One region of the Caldimonas brevitalea genome, then DNA from elsewhere that is predicted to be linked to it. Evidence: predicted binding sites of a transcription regulator. Region 1 holds the regulator's gene; each other region holds the start of a gene.

Region 1 (3,617 bases):
GGGCGAACGACTGTTTCTCGATTCCGGAACGCTGACGCCTTTGCTCAAGCGGATGGAAAGCAGCGGGTGGCTGACCCGCACCCGTGCCAAAGAAGACGAACGGCGCGTGGTGGTCAGTCTCACGCCGGCCGGGCAGGCGTTGCGCCAGTCGGCCATCTCAGTGCCGCGCCAGGTCTCCGGCGCGGCCCAATGCAGCGCCGACGAATTGCACGATCTGCGCCGTCGGCTGCACGACTTGAGGCGCCGTCTCGCGCCTCAAGCGGTGTCCGATGCGCCGGGTTCCGACCCGGCCACCCACAAGGTGGAAGCGGCATGAGCCATCACCGCTGCCATCGGTCACCGGATACATTGCGTGCTATTTAATAGCACTCTTTACATTCACGCTTCCCTCACTGCTCAAGGAGCCTCGCATGAAACTCGACAAAGTGCTGTACAAGACCGAAGCCACCGCCACCGGGGGCCGTGATGGCCGTGCCGCCACCGCCGACGGCGTGCTGGACGTCAAGCTGGGCACCCCGAAAGAGCTGGGCGGCGCCGGTGGTGCAGCCACCAACCCGGAGCAGTTGTTCGCCGCCGGCTACTCGGCTTGTTTCCTGAGCGCGATGAAGGTCGTCGCGGGCCAGCAGAAGAAGGCCCTGCCGGCCGATGCGTCGGTGACGGCCAAGGTCGGCATCGGCCCGATCGCAGCCGGTTACGGCCTGGAAGTCGACCTCGCCGTGTCGCTGCCCGGCATGGAGCGCGAAGCAGCCCAGGCACTGGTCGAGACCGCGCACAAGGTCTGCCCGTATTCCAACGCCACCCGCAACAACATCGAAGTGCGCCTCAGCCTGGTCTGAGACCCTTCCGCTCGGCGAGGAGCTGCAGCAGCAGCTCCACCCGGGCCTGATAAGGCGTGAGCGTGCCGGCAGCGGGCAAGACATCGTCCGGCTTGCCGAGCACGCGACCCTCGGCGCAGCGCGTGCTGCGCCAGACCTTCATGCCCGCGGCCTGCGCCGCCAGCAGCGCAGCTTCCAGCCGCTGATGCACCGTGCCATTGCCGGTGCCCACCACGACCACCCCCGCCACGCCCATCTGCTGCAGCGCCGCCACCAGGCTGCCGTCGGCACCGCTATGGCTGCTCACGAGTTCGACGCGCGGCCACAGCGCCGGGTCGACATCGATCACGTCCAGACCGAGCGGCACGCCGGCCGGCCAGGGCCGCAGCGTGTGCAGCCGGCCGGCTTCGAGTAAGGCCAGCGGCCCGGCATCGCCCGCCCCGAAGGCGTCGAGCCGGTAGGTGTGTTGCTTGCGCACCTCCAGGCCGCTGTACACCTGGCCGGCGAGCACGGCCACCACCCCTTGCACGCCGGGTTCACGCGCCAGGTGCACGGCATCCAGCAAATTCTGAGGGCCGTCCGGGTGCAAGGCCGTCGCCGGCCGCATCGCCGCGGTCAGCACGACCGGTTTGGCCGGTGCCAGCACCCGCTGCAGCAGATAGGCGGTTTCCTCGAGGGTGTCGGTCCCGTGGGTGATCACCACACCGCTGACCTCGGGTCGACCGAGGTGGTGCGCCACCCGCCGGGCCAGGGCCTGCCAGACGGCCGGCTCCATGTCCTTGCTGTCGACTTGAGCCACCTGCTCGCTCTCGAGCGCCACCTCCGACAGCCCCGGCACGCCACCCAGCAGCGCCCCGACGCCGAGTTGCGCCGCCTGGTAGCCGATGTGGTCGCCGCGCGTGGCGGCGGTGCCGGCAATGGTGCCCCCGGTGCCGAGGACGACGGTGCTTGATTGCGAACGGCTTTGCATTTTTTCTCGGCCTGGATAAAAATACAGCTACTGGATGCCCAAACAGTAGTCGTCCTGGCAGCCGCCGATGCCGGCGTCGGCCAGCGCCCTAGCCGCGCGGGCAGCATGAACATCACCTTGAACGCGAGGCGCCCGTGGACCCCCTTCTGCCAGAAAGCCCCAAGCTCACCGCCCGTCAGCAGCAGATTCTGGAGCTGATCCGCCAGTCGATCGAGCAGACCGGCGCCCCGCCGACGCGCGCTGAGATCGCGGCCGAGCTGGGCTTTCGTTCGGCCAATGCAGCAGAGGAGCATCTGCAGGCGCTGGCCCGCAAAGGTGTCATCGAGCTGGTGGGCGGCACCTCGCGCGGCATCCGCTTGAAGTCTGACACATTGCGCTCGGTCAACGAATCGCGCCGCCTCTACCAGGGCCAGCAGGCGATGCTGCCGCTGCCAGGCCTCGCGCAGCTCGCACTGCCGCTGGTGGGCCGGGTCGCAGCCGGCAGCCCCATCCTCGCGCAAGAGCACATCGAGCAGACCTACCACGTGGGCGCCAGCATGTTCGCGCGGCAGCCCGACTACCTGCTGAAGGTGCGCGGCATGAGCATGCGCGATGCGGGCATCCTCGACGGCGATCTGCTCGCGGTGCAAAAGGCCAAGGAGGCCAAGAACGGCCAGATCGTCGTGGCCCGTTTGGGCGACGATGTCACCGTCAAGCGCTTCCGCAAGACACGCCAGTCGATCGAGCTGATCGCCGAAAACCCCGAGTTCAAGACCATCGTGGTCGAGCCCGGCCAGGATTTCGAGCTCGAAGGCATCGCGGTCGGGCTGATCCGCAACACGCTGCTGATGTGAGCCGATGATCGAGGCCTCGTCGATGAAAGCCTTGCGCCATACCGACTGCCTGCATGCAACGGCTGCGCTCGAGCTGGTGCCCAACATCGGCCCCGCACTCGCTGCCGATTTGCAGCTGATCGGCGTGCATGCGCCACGCGACCTCGTCGGGCGCGACGCCTTCGTGCTCTACCAGGAACTGTGTGCCAAGACCGGGCACCGCCACGACCCGTGCGTGCTCGACAGCTTCATGGCCGCCGTCGACTTCATGCGGGGGGCGCCCGCAGCGCCCTGGTGGCACTACACCGCACAGCGCAAGCTGCTCTATGGCCAGGCCCACACCGACGACCCGGGCGCTGATGCGGCGCATCTCCGCAGCCGTCCGGGCGGCAGTGCACGAGGTGCGGCGCGGTCTTGAGGCCCGTCACGGCAACCACCCGCACCACCTCAGCACCAGCCGCTCATCTGTCAACCCATCACACCCATCACGCATCACCCGACGACGCAACCACCCCCTTCTCAGCCGCTGCACGGGTGGCGGGCGTTTCGCGAACCCTGGTTCGCGAGCCCCGTGCAGCAGGCCGAAAGCGCGACCCCTCGAAGGCTGTCGACTTTCACCCTCAATCCTGCCGAACGTCATTGCATAGCTTCTTGATTTTCGGAGACGGACATGACCCCTGCCCACCCGCACTCGCCGGCATCCCCGGCCACCCCCTCGACCGCACCGAAGCCGGAGCTTCACCGCCCGGCCCAGCCCTCCTCCCCTGCGGCGTTCGACGCTGCGCCCCGCACCGGCGCCACCTCGTGGTGGACACGGCTGGTCGAACAGCTGGGCCTGCCGGTTGGGCCGAGCTTGCGTGACTGGCGCGCGGCCAACCAGGCCAGTGCTGCCACCCCGACTGGCTTTCCCTCCCTCGACGCCGTGTTGCCTGCGGGCGGCTGGCCGGCGGCGGGCGTGATCGAGGTGCTGGCACCACAACCCGGCCGTCCGGAGCTGGCCTTGCTGAACCCGGTGCTGAG
Region 2 (3,617 bases), 460 kb from region 1:
TGAACCCGCTATCAACGGACGATGCGTATGAGGTATCGCGGTATGACCAGCTCGACGCAGAGGCTCGCGAGAAGTTCGCGGCATTTTGCTGGTCCAAGCATGGGCTGAAGGACTTACGCGCCTGCGCCGAACCCTACGAGGCCGAATTCCTGCGCGTGTATCCCGATGCCGCAAAGCCGTCCCCATGAAACGACGCGTATGGGGCTGCTCAGCGGCTCTGCTCGTTGTGACGTGGTTGGGTGTTGGCATCGAGCACGATTTGCCAGGCGACCACGAGGACCAAGATGCCTACATGCTTTTCCTCAAGGCAGAACCGACGCTGAAACTGCTCTTCGTGAACCCCTTCACTCGGGGCGACGCTCCCTCTGACCCGCGGCGGTTGACCGGTGCGCAGCAGGAGGACTTTCTGCTGTACTGCCGGCACCGGCTGGGCATGCGGTGGCCCACGCTCCACGCATGTTTTGATGCCTACAAGAGGCCGATATGCGAGCGCTTCCCGACGGCCGACCCATGCCTCGGCGAGCGCTAGGCCCGCAGCTCACTTGAAGCTGTCCGGGGTCCTGTCACCCGACGTGTTGCTCGCATCTCGCATGGTCGGCGTTCACGCCCTCGGCCCCGAGGCCTGGCGCGCTGATGCTGGCCGGCGCCGCGCCAACCCGAAGCGTCGGTTTCCACTCGGACACCTTCGTCGGACGATGAAAGCGATGCGCCACGATGGGGGCCAGACGTTGCGGAATCGACGGCAGCGACAACGCCCCGTCATGCGATGGGCCGCGCCGCTTCAGGATGCGAACCTGCAGCGTCCACGCGTCTTCCAAGCGGACTTCGACCCGCAGAGGCGCGGCCGAGGAGTCCTGGTGCGCTGTGACGGCGCGCATGAGGAAAACCGGCATGTCGGCGGCAGCGGCGCAGCTCTGTAGTCGGCGAATCTGCTCCGAGCGGACCTGCGGCAGCCAAGCGAGGACGGCTCCTAGGCCGGTTGCCTTCACCGCCTGTTCGGTCGCCCAGAGGCGTTGGGCCGGCGCTTGAGCGTCGACGCGGATCAGCTGGTTCTCGTCGATCCCTGCATCGCGCAGCCCGGGGCAAAACGGAATCATCGGCGCGCCAACAAGCCATAGGGGCCGTTTGGCAAGAGAGAGGGCGCGCAGCGCTGGGGCAAGCAGCCGCCACTCGGCCAGGGCGGGATGAGGTTGCAGGATTTCGGTCACTGCTCCACAGGGCCACCCGCCGCCGGGCAGTTCTTGGTCGAGCGGGGCAAAGCCCGTGGACACGGTGCGGTGCTCAGTCCGGCCCAGTTCGGAGCCTCGCCACAGCACCTTCTCCAGTTCCGGGCGGAGCGATTTCAGCACGACATCGGAGCCCTGCTCGGCGCCGTCGGTCGGCTCTGTCAGTCGGGTCGGGTCCATGTCGAATACTGTAAATCCGTACAGTACCGCGGGAGGCTTGAGGCTGCAAGAATTGACAGGTGGACGAAGAGGAGATCCGTGACTTGCTTGGCGACCCCGACGAAGTGGGGTGGGGCGGTATGACTTCGCGCGTCTGGAAGTGCTCGAGGTGCGGGTTGGTGCACATGTTCAGAAGCCTGGTGCGGCCGCCGGCCCCGTGCTCCAACTGCGCCGGAATCGCGTTCGAGAGGCTATCCGGACGCGGGAAGGACCCGCTTGCAAGCCAGCAAATGCGTGCCTGATTTTTCAGCATTTGTTCCCACAAACCGGCTGGAAACCCGCGCCAATCCTAGCTTTGCGCCTTAGATTGTGATTCTGGTCGTCGTGGGTTCGAGTCCCATCAGCCACCCCACCCGAACATGAAAACGAAGGCCCTCCTTGCGAGGGCCTTTTTGTTTGTGCGTCGTGAGTGGTCCGTTGGGCGCCCCTTGCCGGGCGCCTGGCCACCGCCCCGGGGCAGCAGATGAGGGTCCAGTGTGGCGTCAGCAGCAAGCTGGCGTCGAGGGCGTCGACGGGGCTGCCGGCTGCTGAGGACCGCGACGCCGCCGCGGCCCGCGTACTTGTACTTGGCTTGTACCGCGCATCCTCGGCCAACATGATCCGCGCCAGGTCGCCGCATGAATCATCGTTGCGGCACCGATTCGGGCTTTCACCCTGCGACTCCCATATGGCGGTGGGCAGATAAGCCCGTCCACGGCCCGTCTGTCCTGAGCGGCCCCTTGTTCCGCGTGCAGCTGCCTGCTTCAGGCCGGCCACCCTCGCACCGGGTGGCAAGGTCAACCCGTATCGCTCGTGGCCCGCCTTGTCCCTCAAGGCCCGACTCAGCAGCGCCGAGCCGTCTGTGCATTCGGCACGCAGAGACAGCACGTCGTCGCGCGCAGCGCCCAACCCGGTCCTCCGCACACCCATGCGCAAACACGCTGACCTCGCGTAGATGTTGGCGCATCGCGTTGATGCGCTCGAGGTTGATGCTGGTTGTCCGCGGCCGCTCAGGTGTCGCCAACGTGACGCCGACGACACGCACACAGTGCTGCCGACCACCGCATGCGGAGCATGACGCCGCCGCTCGTTTCACCTTTGAAGTATTCGGACGGCGCACGCCCCATCTCCTGCATCGCACTGCACGCAAAGATCACGCGTCATCGGTGCGAGTCGTTGCAGTGGTACTGCATAGAACCAGGCGCAGAGCTCGTGAACGACAGTTGACGCAGCAGAGTACCCCTCAAGTGAGGTGCAGCCAGCACGACGGCGCACGCGTTCGCTTGCGCGAGTCACGCCGACATCGCCTGGTCTCGCTAACGGGTCGACTGCTTCACCGCGCACTGCAAGGCGTGGCGCGGCGCGCAGCCGTGTCGCAGCCGCGCGCATCGGGCCGACGCGGCAGCGTCATGCTGCTGCGTCGCGGTGGTCTTGCTCGTGGCGAGCCACCTCTGCGCCCATCGAAACGTGGCGCAATGTTCCTGCACCGAGCACAGGGCAAAGCGTAGACGGCGGAACGGCTTCTACAATGAGTTTTTGCGCCGGGCGCCGCGCGACACAACTCAGAGGGCAAGACAAGATGCTGGCAAAGCAGATGGAAGCTGAATCTCTGGATCACAAGCAGCCCGAATCGGTTGCAGCGGTATTGAAGGTGTTTGCCATCCTGCAGGCCCTGACGGAACAAGAAGAGGTCGGGATATCAGAGCTGTCGGTTCGGATGGCAATGCCCAAGGCCACGATCTACCGCTTTCTCCAGACCATGAAGAGCCTGGGCTATGTGCGCCAGGCCGCCGACAGCGAGCGTTACAGCCTGACGATGAAGTTATTCGAGTTGGGCACGCGGGCACCGCGCTACCCCGACCTCGTCGAGCTGGCGAAACCCGAGATGGAGCGGCTGTCCGCGTTGACCGCGGAGACGATCCATCTGGGAATGCTGATCGAAAGCGAAATCATCTACGTGCACAAGGTCGACTCGCGTCACATGCTCGGCATGTACTCGCGCATCGGCCGCCGTGCGCCGCTGCACTGTACGGCGATCGGCAAGGTGTTGATGGCCTGGGAAGATCCGGGCCGTCGCGAGGCGCTGCTCGCCAACGTGCAGTTCAAGAAATATCGCGACAACACCATCACCTCGCGCGAAGCATTCGACGTCGAACTCGATCGCACCCGCGTCCAGGGCTATGGCGAAGACCG
Region 3 (3,617 bases), 1.3 Mb from region 1:
GCCGCAAGCTCTGCTCCTCGGGCGCATCGACCCACTGGGCCTGCAGCCGACCCCATGCACCGCGCACCTCGACCAGCGACTTCCAGCCGGAAATCAAATGCTCGACCGGCTGCAGCGCCCGGCCGATCAGGACCGTCGAGGCGATCATGATCCCCGGAGAGGCGCGGTTGGTGATCACGAGCCAGGCACCCAGGCCCAACATGCCGACCTGCACCAGCTGGCGCAGCAAACGCCCGAGTGCCGACAGCAGCGCCGATGCATCGCCAACACGTTGCTGTGCCCCCATGGCCTGCTCGTGCTTGCCATGCCACAAGGCGATCGCGTTGCGCAGCATGCCCATGCCCAGCAGCACTTCGGCGTTGCGCGCCAGGGCCTCGACCTGCTGACCGGCAGCGCGACCGTGGGCCACCACCTGCTCGGTGTCGGCCCTGACATGGCGTTCGGTGTAAAGGCCCAGCGCAAACAGCACCAGCGCCGAAACGACGGCGGCCGCCCCGAGGGCCGGGTGCAGCGCGAAGATCACCAGCAGGTAGATCGGCAGCCACGGCGCATCGAACAGCGCAAACACCGCCGAGCTGGCGAGAAAGCCGCGCAGCCGCGCGATGTCTTGCATCGCGGCGCGGTCGGCGCTGCGCCGGCCGGTGGCAGCGTCGCGCAGCGTGGCGGCGAGCGCCTGCGGCGACAAGGTTTCGTCGACGATACGACCGGCGCGGGCCAGCAGCAGTGCGCGGGCGCGGTCCATGCAAAAGCCGAGCCCCAGCGCGAGCAGGGCCAAAGCCGTCAGCATCACGAGCGTCTCGATGCTGCGGCTCGTGAACACGCGGTCGAACACCTCGAGCATGTAGATCGACGGCACCACCAGGGCAAGGTTCAGCAACAGCGACGCACCGGCAGCCAGCGTGATGAAAGGACGCAGACGCGGTGAGAACAGCCAGTTCATGTAGGTCCCCTGCAGGGGTGATCAAAACGACGCCGAGAAGCATCGCCTACCGCCGCACCCCTCGCTACCCCCCCACTAAGGGGACAGGGTTCGCGATAGGTCGGCGCCGGAGAGTTGCTGCTGAACTGCTCGCACGCATTCGAGACCGATCACGTCGGATTGTGTGGTGTGCCACTTTCCCGCACCGGTGCTGGCCTCGAGCCCTGCCCGACAGGTGCGGATAGTAGCGGTCGGTTTCGAGCCTGCCACCGGGAAATACACGCAGGGGTGTCTTGGGGTGGACCCAAGCGATGCAGGCTTACCGTCGGTTTTTCGCCGCACTCTTTTCGACTGCCATGCAGGTCGAAGTTGAGCAGCAGAAGAAGGGAAAGTTAACCATGAAGATGCAGCGTCATGAGCGACGAGATGAGGCCGTGGCCACCACGCCGACGACCGGTGGGTTGCACGCTATGGACGGCAGCCAGCGCGCGCAAAGTCGTCGACGACGGCGCCATCAAGCCGGCACGACACGCCGTGCGCTCCCCTCTCGCTGCAAGGCATGCAATACCTCGAGGCTCGCCTGTCGTGCATCCCAGGGCACGAACAAGTGGTCATGGCAGGCGGCAGCCACCATGTTGCAGCTGATGCCGGCTTCGGTCAGGGCTGTGGAGACGGCCGCGGTCAGGCCGACGGCATGCAGATCGGAATGCACGCTCAACGTGATCCATGCGGCCCGAAACAGCACCGGCCACCCCGCTGCCTCCGCCACCGAAGCCTCGACCACCACGCTCAACCCCTCGCGCTCGCGGAAGGTGGCGAGCGGCTCGACCACGCCCAACCAACCGCTCCCTGCAGGCAACGAGGCGAACACATACATGCCGTCCTGCAGGGTCGGCTCGAGCGACGCCAACAGGGCTTGTAGATCGGAGACCGGAGTGCTGGGAGAACAAGGTGATTCCATGGCAGCATGCCCGCATCAGAAGCAAGGGCTGGATTCTGGCACCGGTCGAAGCCGTCTCACGCTCACGCTGCGCGGCTTGCCAGGCGACCTGCAGCCCTTATACTGTACAAAATGACAGTGCTGCATGGCGGCGCCTTTGGCAGCCCGCCGCAGCACGTCGTGCCCCACCGTTCGGCCGCGCCCGCCCATGCCCCGCTACATCGCTCACCTCGACATGGACGCGTTCTATGCGTCGGTGGAGCTGTTGCGTTATCCCGAGCTGCGCGGACGCCCGGTCGTGATCGGCGGCGGCCGACGCCACCAGCCGGTGTTGCGCGAGGACGGCCAGCGCGACGTCGCGGTGCTGCGCGACTACGCCGGCCGCGGTGTCATCACCACGGCCACCTACGAGGCGCGCGCCTACGGCCTGCACTCGGGCATGGGCTTGATGAAGGCGGCGGCCCTGGCACCCGACGCCGTGCTGCTGCCGACCGATTTCGACGAGTACCGGCGTTACTCACGGCTGTTCAAGGCGGCCGTGGCCGAGGTCGCGCCTCAGATCGAAGACCGCGGCATCGACGAGATCTATATCGACCTGAGCGAGGTGCCGGGCATCGACGAGCCGGTGGGTCACGATGCGATGGGCGGTGTGCGGGCGGTGGCGCAGGCGATCAAGAACAATGTGCAGCGCGCCACCGGGCTCAGCTGCTCGATCGGCGTGACGCCGAACAAGCTGCTGTCCAAGCTGTGCTCCGACCTCGACAAACCCGACGGCCTCACCGTCGTCACGCTGGCCGACCTGCCGCACCGCATCTGGCCGCTGCCGGCCAAGCGCATCAACGGCATCGGCCCCAAGGCGAGCGCCAAGCTCGAAGCGCTGGGCATCCGCAGCATCGGCGACCTGGCGGCTGCCGACCCGCAGTGGCTGGTGGGCCACTTTGGCATCAGCTACGGTACCTGGCTGCACCACGCCGCGCACGGACGCGACGAGCGGGCGGTGGTGACCTACAGCGAGCCGAAGTCGCTGAGCCGCGAAACCACCTTCGAACGCGACCTGCATGCACGGCTCGACCGCGAGCAGTTGAGCCGCATCTTCACGCGGCTGTGCGAACAGGTCGCCGACGATCTGGTGCGCAAGGGCTACCTCGGCAAGACCATCGGCCTGAAGCTGCGCTATGACAACTTCAAGACCGTCACCCGCGACCTCACGTTGCCGGAGTACACCTGCGACGCGGCGCTCATCCGGCAGGCTGCGGGGCAGTGTTTGAAACGCGTGCCGCTGGAGCGCCGGCTGCGGCTGCTGGGCGTGCGGGTCGGCACGTTGTGCCGGCGTGACGCGGTCCCGTCGCCGCGACCGCGCCGCACGGCGGCCCCCACCGAGGAGCCGCCGGCGGCCTACACGCTGCCGCTGTTCTGACGGGCGTCATCCATCAGCAGGGATCGGTCCCCGCCCCGTGTCCGATCCGCTTCGGTTGCACCCGCAGGCAGGCGCCGTTGGAGAAGCGCACCGTCCGCGCGGCGCCGCTCGGGTTGTACGCCACATAGGTGCGCACGCCGTTCTTGTTGAACACCGCGTGGGTCGGCACGTTGGCCGTCACGCCGGTGTCCACCCGCCCCATCGCGTTCAGGTTGTGCAGCCAGTGGTAGGTGTGGGCCTTGCTCTCGCCGGCCTCGCTGGCATAGTTGCCCGCACCGAACTTGGCCAGCGCCGCCGCGGGGTCGACCAAGGCCTGGAAACTCCAGATCACGTCGACCCAT
Region 4 (3,617 bases), 2.8 Mb from region 1:
CGGCAAAGGCCTGGATCACGGCGGTGGGAAGCACCTGGGTCATCTCGGTGATGTGGGTGCAGCCGTGTATGCCGCCCAGGCGCTCTTTGACGGCCTGGCGGAAGTTGCGGAACAGGTTCAGGCCCACCAGGCGCGCGTAGGCGTCGCCGTGCTGGTCGCAGTGCCCCGGGTAGGGCATGCTGTCGGTGACGGCGCCGGCCGACACGATGTTGAGTTCGCGATCGACCACCAGCCGCAAGGTCATGTCGTGGAAGGGCTCGCCGGCGCGGCGGACGCCGCTGGCCAGTTGGTGGTCGCGCGTCTTGACGTCGACCAGGCGGGCGTCGACCTCCCAAAGGCCGTCGTCACGGACATAGACGGCAAGGTCGATGCTGCGGCGGTGCTTGAGCTGGCGTTGGGGAGCAGCCGTGGGAAGAGCCATGTCAGCCGGTTTCAGGCGAGTGTCGGCGAGCCCGTCACTTTAGCATGGTGCGTCGCATCAAACCTTGCAGCTGCCTGTCAAGGAGGGTTTGTAACCGGCGGGGGCTTGTCGGCGGGGCGACGAGGGGCCGGAAGTGGCGGCCTTGCGGCCCGGCGTCACAGGTCGTCGTCGGTGCCGCGCACCACACGGCGGATCACCTCGGCCGAAAAACCGCGGCCGGCGAGAAAGCGCATCTGACGGGCACGCTCTGCCGGCTCGGTGGCGACGAGGCCGAATTTGCGCTGCCAGACCGCCTGCGCGCGTTCGTATTCAGTGCCGCGCGCGCGCTCGAGCGCCTCGGCCACCAGCTCGGTGTCCAGCCCATGCCCGTGCAGTTCCTGCCGCAACCGCGCGGTGCCGAAGCGGGCCGACTTGCGGTGCATCACCGACTCGACGAAACGGGCCTGCGACAGCAAACCCTGGGTTTCGAGTTGGTCGAGCACCGCCTGCAGCTGGCCCGGCTCTTCTTCGTGCGGCGCAAGCTTGCGCTCCAGCTCACGGCGCGAGTGCTCGCGCGCGGCCAGATACTTCAACGCCCGGCCCTTCAGCGACAGCTTGCCGAAACCCACCGGTGCCCCCGGCCTGTGCGCACCGCAGGGGTGCGAGTCACTCGTCCTTGGCGGCGGCCTTGCCGCGGCCGGCCGGCTTCTCGGGCTTTTCGGCCGGCGCGTCGGCGGCGGCCGAGGGCGCCGCCCCGGCCAGCAGCGGGATGCCCAGCGAGCTGCGCACCTTGTTCTCGATCTCGAAGGCGATGTCGGGGTTCTCGCGCAGGAACTCGCGGGCGTTGTCCTTACCTTGGCCGATCTTTTCGCCGTTGTAGGCATACCAGGCGCCCGATTTCTCGACGATGCGGGCATTCACGCCCATGTCGATGATTTCGCCTTCGCGGCTGATGCCTTCACCGTAGAGGATGTCGAAGTCGGCTGTCTTGAACGGCGGCGCCACCTTGTTCTTGACGACCTTGACCTTGGTCTCGTTGCCGATGACTTCCTCGCCCTTCTTGATCGAGCCGACACGGCGGATGTCGAGCCGCACCGACGCGTAGAACTTCAATGCATTGCCGCCGGTGGTGGTTTCGGGCGAGCCGAACATCACGCCGATCTTCATCCGGATCTGGTTGATGAAGATGACCATGCAGTTGGTCTTCTTGATCGTGGCGGTCAGCTTGCGCAGCGCCTGGCTCATCAGTCGCGCCTGCAGACCGGGCAGGCTGTCGCCCATCTCGCCTTCGAGTTCTGCCTTGGGTGTCAACGCGGCGACCGAGTCGACGACGATCAAATCGACCGAGCCGGAGCGCACCAGCGCATCGACGATTTCGAGCGCCTGCTCGCCCGTGTCAGGCTGGGAAATCAGCAGGTCTTGCAGGTTGACGCCCAGCTTCTGGGCGTATTGCGCGTCGAGCGCATGCTCGGCGTCGATGAAGGCGCAGACGCCGCCCTGCTTCTGCATCTCCGACACCACCTGCAAGGTCAGCGTGGTCTTGCCCGACGATTCGGGGCCGTAGATCTCAACCACCCGGCCGCGCGGCAGGCCGCCGACGCCCAGTGCGATGTCGAGCCCGAGCGAACCTGTCGAGACCACCTGGGTGTCTTCGACCGCCTCGCCTTCGCCCAATCGCATGATCGAGCCCTTGCCGAACTGCTTTTCGATCTGGGCCAGCGCGGCCTGCAGGGCTTTCGCCTTTTCGGTGTTCAGGGCAGATTTGGTGGGTGCGTCCATGCAGTTCTCCGTTGATCGCGGCATTATCGCAAAAGCTGGATGTTTGTACAGTGCTTGTGCTGTGTGTCGCATCGATCGGTCCCCCGGCCTCGGTATTTCTCTTGGGGACGGTATCCCTGTCGGCATCCCTACAATCGCGTCACGATCGACTTCCCGCCCACACAGCATGCCCACCTGCTGCCGGAGACCCTCATGCGTATCCTGATCGCGGAAGACGATCAAGTGCTGGCCGACGGCCTGCTTCGGTCCCTGCGAAACTCCGGCTATGCGGTCGACCAGGTCGGGTCGGGCGCCGAGGCCGACGCTGCCCTGTCGTCGCACGAGTTCGACCTGGTGATCCTCGACCTTGGGTTGCCCAAGCTGCACGGTCTCGAAGTGCTCAAGCGCCTGCGGGCGCGCGGCACGACAACGCCGGTGCTGATCCTGACGGCGGCCGACAGCATCGAGGAGCGCGTCAAGGGCCTCGACCTGGGCGCCGACGACTACATGGCCAAGCCGTTCTCGCTGCAGGAGCTCGAAGCGCGCGTGCGGGCGTTGACGCGACGCGGCCTAGGCACCGCGTCGAGCGTCATCAAGCACGGTCCGCTGACCTTCGACCAGACCGGCCGCGTGGCCTACATTCATGACCAGATGGTGGAGCTGTCGGCGCGCGAACTCAGCCTGCTCGAAGTGCTGCTACAACGCGCCGGCCGCCTGGTGAGCAAGGACCAGCTGGTCGAGCGATTGTGCGAATGGGGCGAGGAAGTCAGCAACAACGCCATCGAGGTCTACATCCACCGCCTGCGCAAGAAGATCGAACAAGGGCCGATACGCATCGCCACGGTGCGTGGGCTCGGGTACTGTCTTGAGAAGATTCCGGGCTGAGCGCCGCGTGTGGCGCGCCGCCGGCCGCCTGCCGTGATACGGGAACAACGCTCGCTGTTCGGCGAGATCCTCGACTGGATGCTCGCGCCGCTGCTGCTGCTGTGGCCGATGAGCGTGGCGCTGACGTGGCTGGTGGCCGAGGACATCGCCGCGCGTCCCTTCGACCGCGCGTTGGGCGAGGTGGCGCGCTCGCTCGGGCAGCAGATCTCGAACGCCGACGTCAAGGGCGGCCTGCAGTTGCCGGAGACGATCGCCGAGATGCTGCAGGCGGACAACGCCGACACGGTGTACTTCCAGGTGGTGGGCTCGCGCGGCGAGTACCTGGCCGGCGACCCGCAGCTGCCGCAGCCCACGGTGGAACAGAGTGGGCGGGCGGGCGAGCTCAAATACCGCGACGCGGAGGTTCACAACGACGCGATCCGCGTGGCTTACGTGTTCGTGCCCTTGCCGGGCGAGGCCGGGCGGTCGCTGGGGCTGGTGCAGGTGGCCGAGACGCTCAACAAGCGTTCGCAGCTCGCCACCGAAATCATCAAGGGCGTGATCCTGCCGCAGTTCGTGATTCTGCCGGTGGCGG

What was found. Region 1 encodes LexA, which represses DNA repair genes until DNA is damaged. Its sites were predicted from a motif close to ACTGTATNNNNATACAGT; they were not measured.
Region 2: a site for LexA is predicted at 1,414-1,431, ahead of imuA (translesion DNA synthesis-associated protein ImuA). Genes of this name have one in related genera too.
Region 3: a site for LexA is predicted at 1,982-1,999, ahead of dinB (DNA polymerase IV). Genes of this name have one in related genera too.
Region 4: a site for LexA is predicted at 2,214-2,231, ahead of recA (recombinase RecA). Genes of this name have one in related genera too.

What each region holds. Positions count from the first base shown of each region.
Region 1 covers NZ_CP011371.1:2,881,436-2,885,052, reverse strand. The annotation lists gene AAW51_RS12815 (MarR family winged helix-turn-helix transcriptional regulator) at 1-316, shown strand, start outside; gene AAW51_RS12810 (organic hydroperoxide resistance protein) at 411-836, shown strand; gene AAW51_RS12805 (asparaginase) at 823-1,785, opposite strand; gene lexA (transcriptional repressor LexA) at 1,932-2,618, shown strand; gene AAW51_RS12795 (helix-hairpin-helix domain-containing protein) at 2,641-3,015, shown strand; gene AAW51_RS12790 (hypothetical protein) at 3,268-3,617, shown strand, end outside.
Region 2 covers NZ_CP011371.1:2,421,269-2,424,885, forward strand. The annotation lists gene AAW51_RS10825 (hypothetical protein) at 1-188, shown strand, start outside; gene AAW51_RS10830 (hypothetical protein) at 185-529, shown strand; gene imuA (translesion DNA synthesis-associated protein ImuA) at 564-1,406, opposite strand; gene kdgR (DNA-binding transcriptional regulator KdgR) at 3,004-3,617, shown strand, end outside.
Region 3 covers NZ_CP011371.1:1,593,536-1,597,152, reverse strand. The annotation lists gene AAW51_RS06955 (type I secretion system permease/ATPase) at 1-940, opposite strand, end outside; gene AAW51_RS06950 (ACT domain-containing protein) at 1,434-1,880, opposite strand; gene dinB (DNA polymerase IV) at 2,068-3,276, shown strand; gene AAW51_RS06940 (glycosyl hydrolase) at 3,290-3,617, opposite strand, start outside.
Region 4 covers NZ_CP011371.1:117,166-120,782, forward strand. The annotation lists gene AAW51_RS00530 (DUF2889 domain-containing protein) at 1-421, opposite strand, end outside; gene recX (recombination regulator RecX) at 577-1,029, opposite strand; gene recA (recombinase RecA) at 1,067-2,179, opposite strand; gene AAW51_RS00545 (response regulator) at 2,372-3,043, shown strand; gene AAW51_RS00550 (sensor histidine kinase) at 3,122-3,617, shown strand, end outside.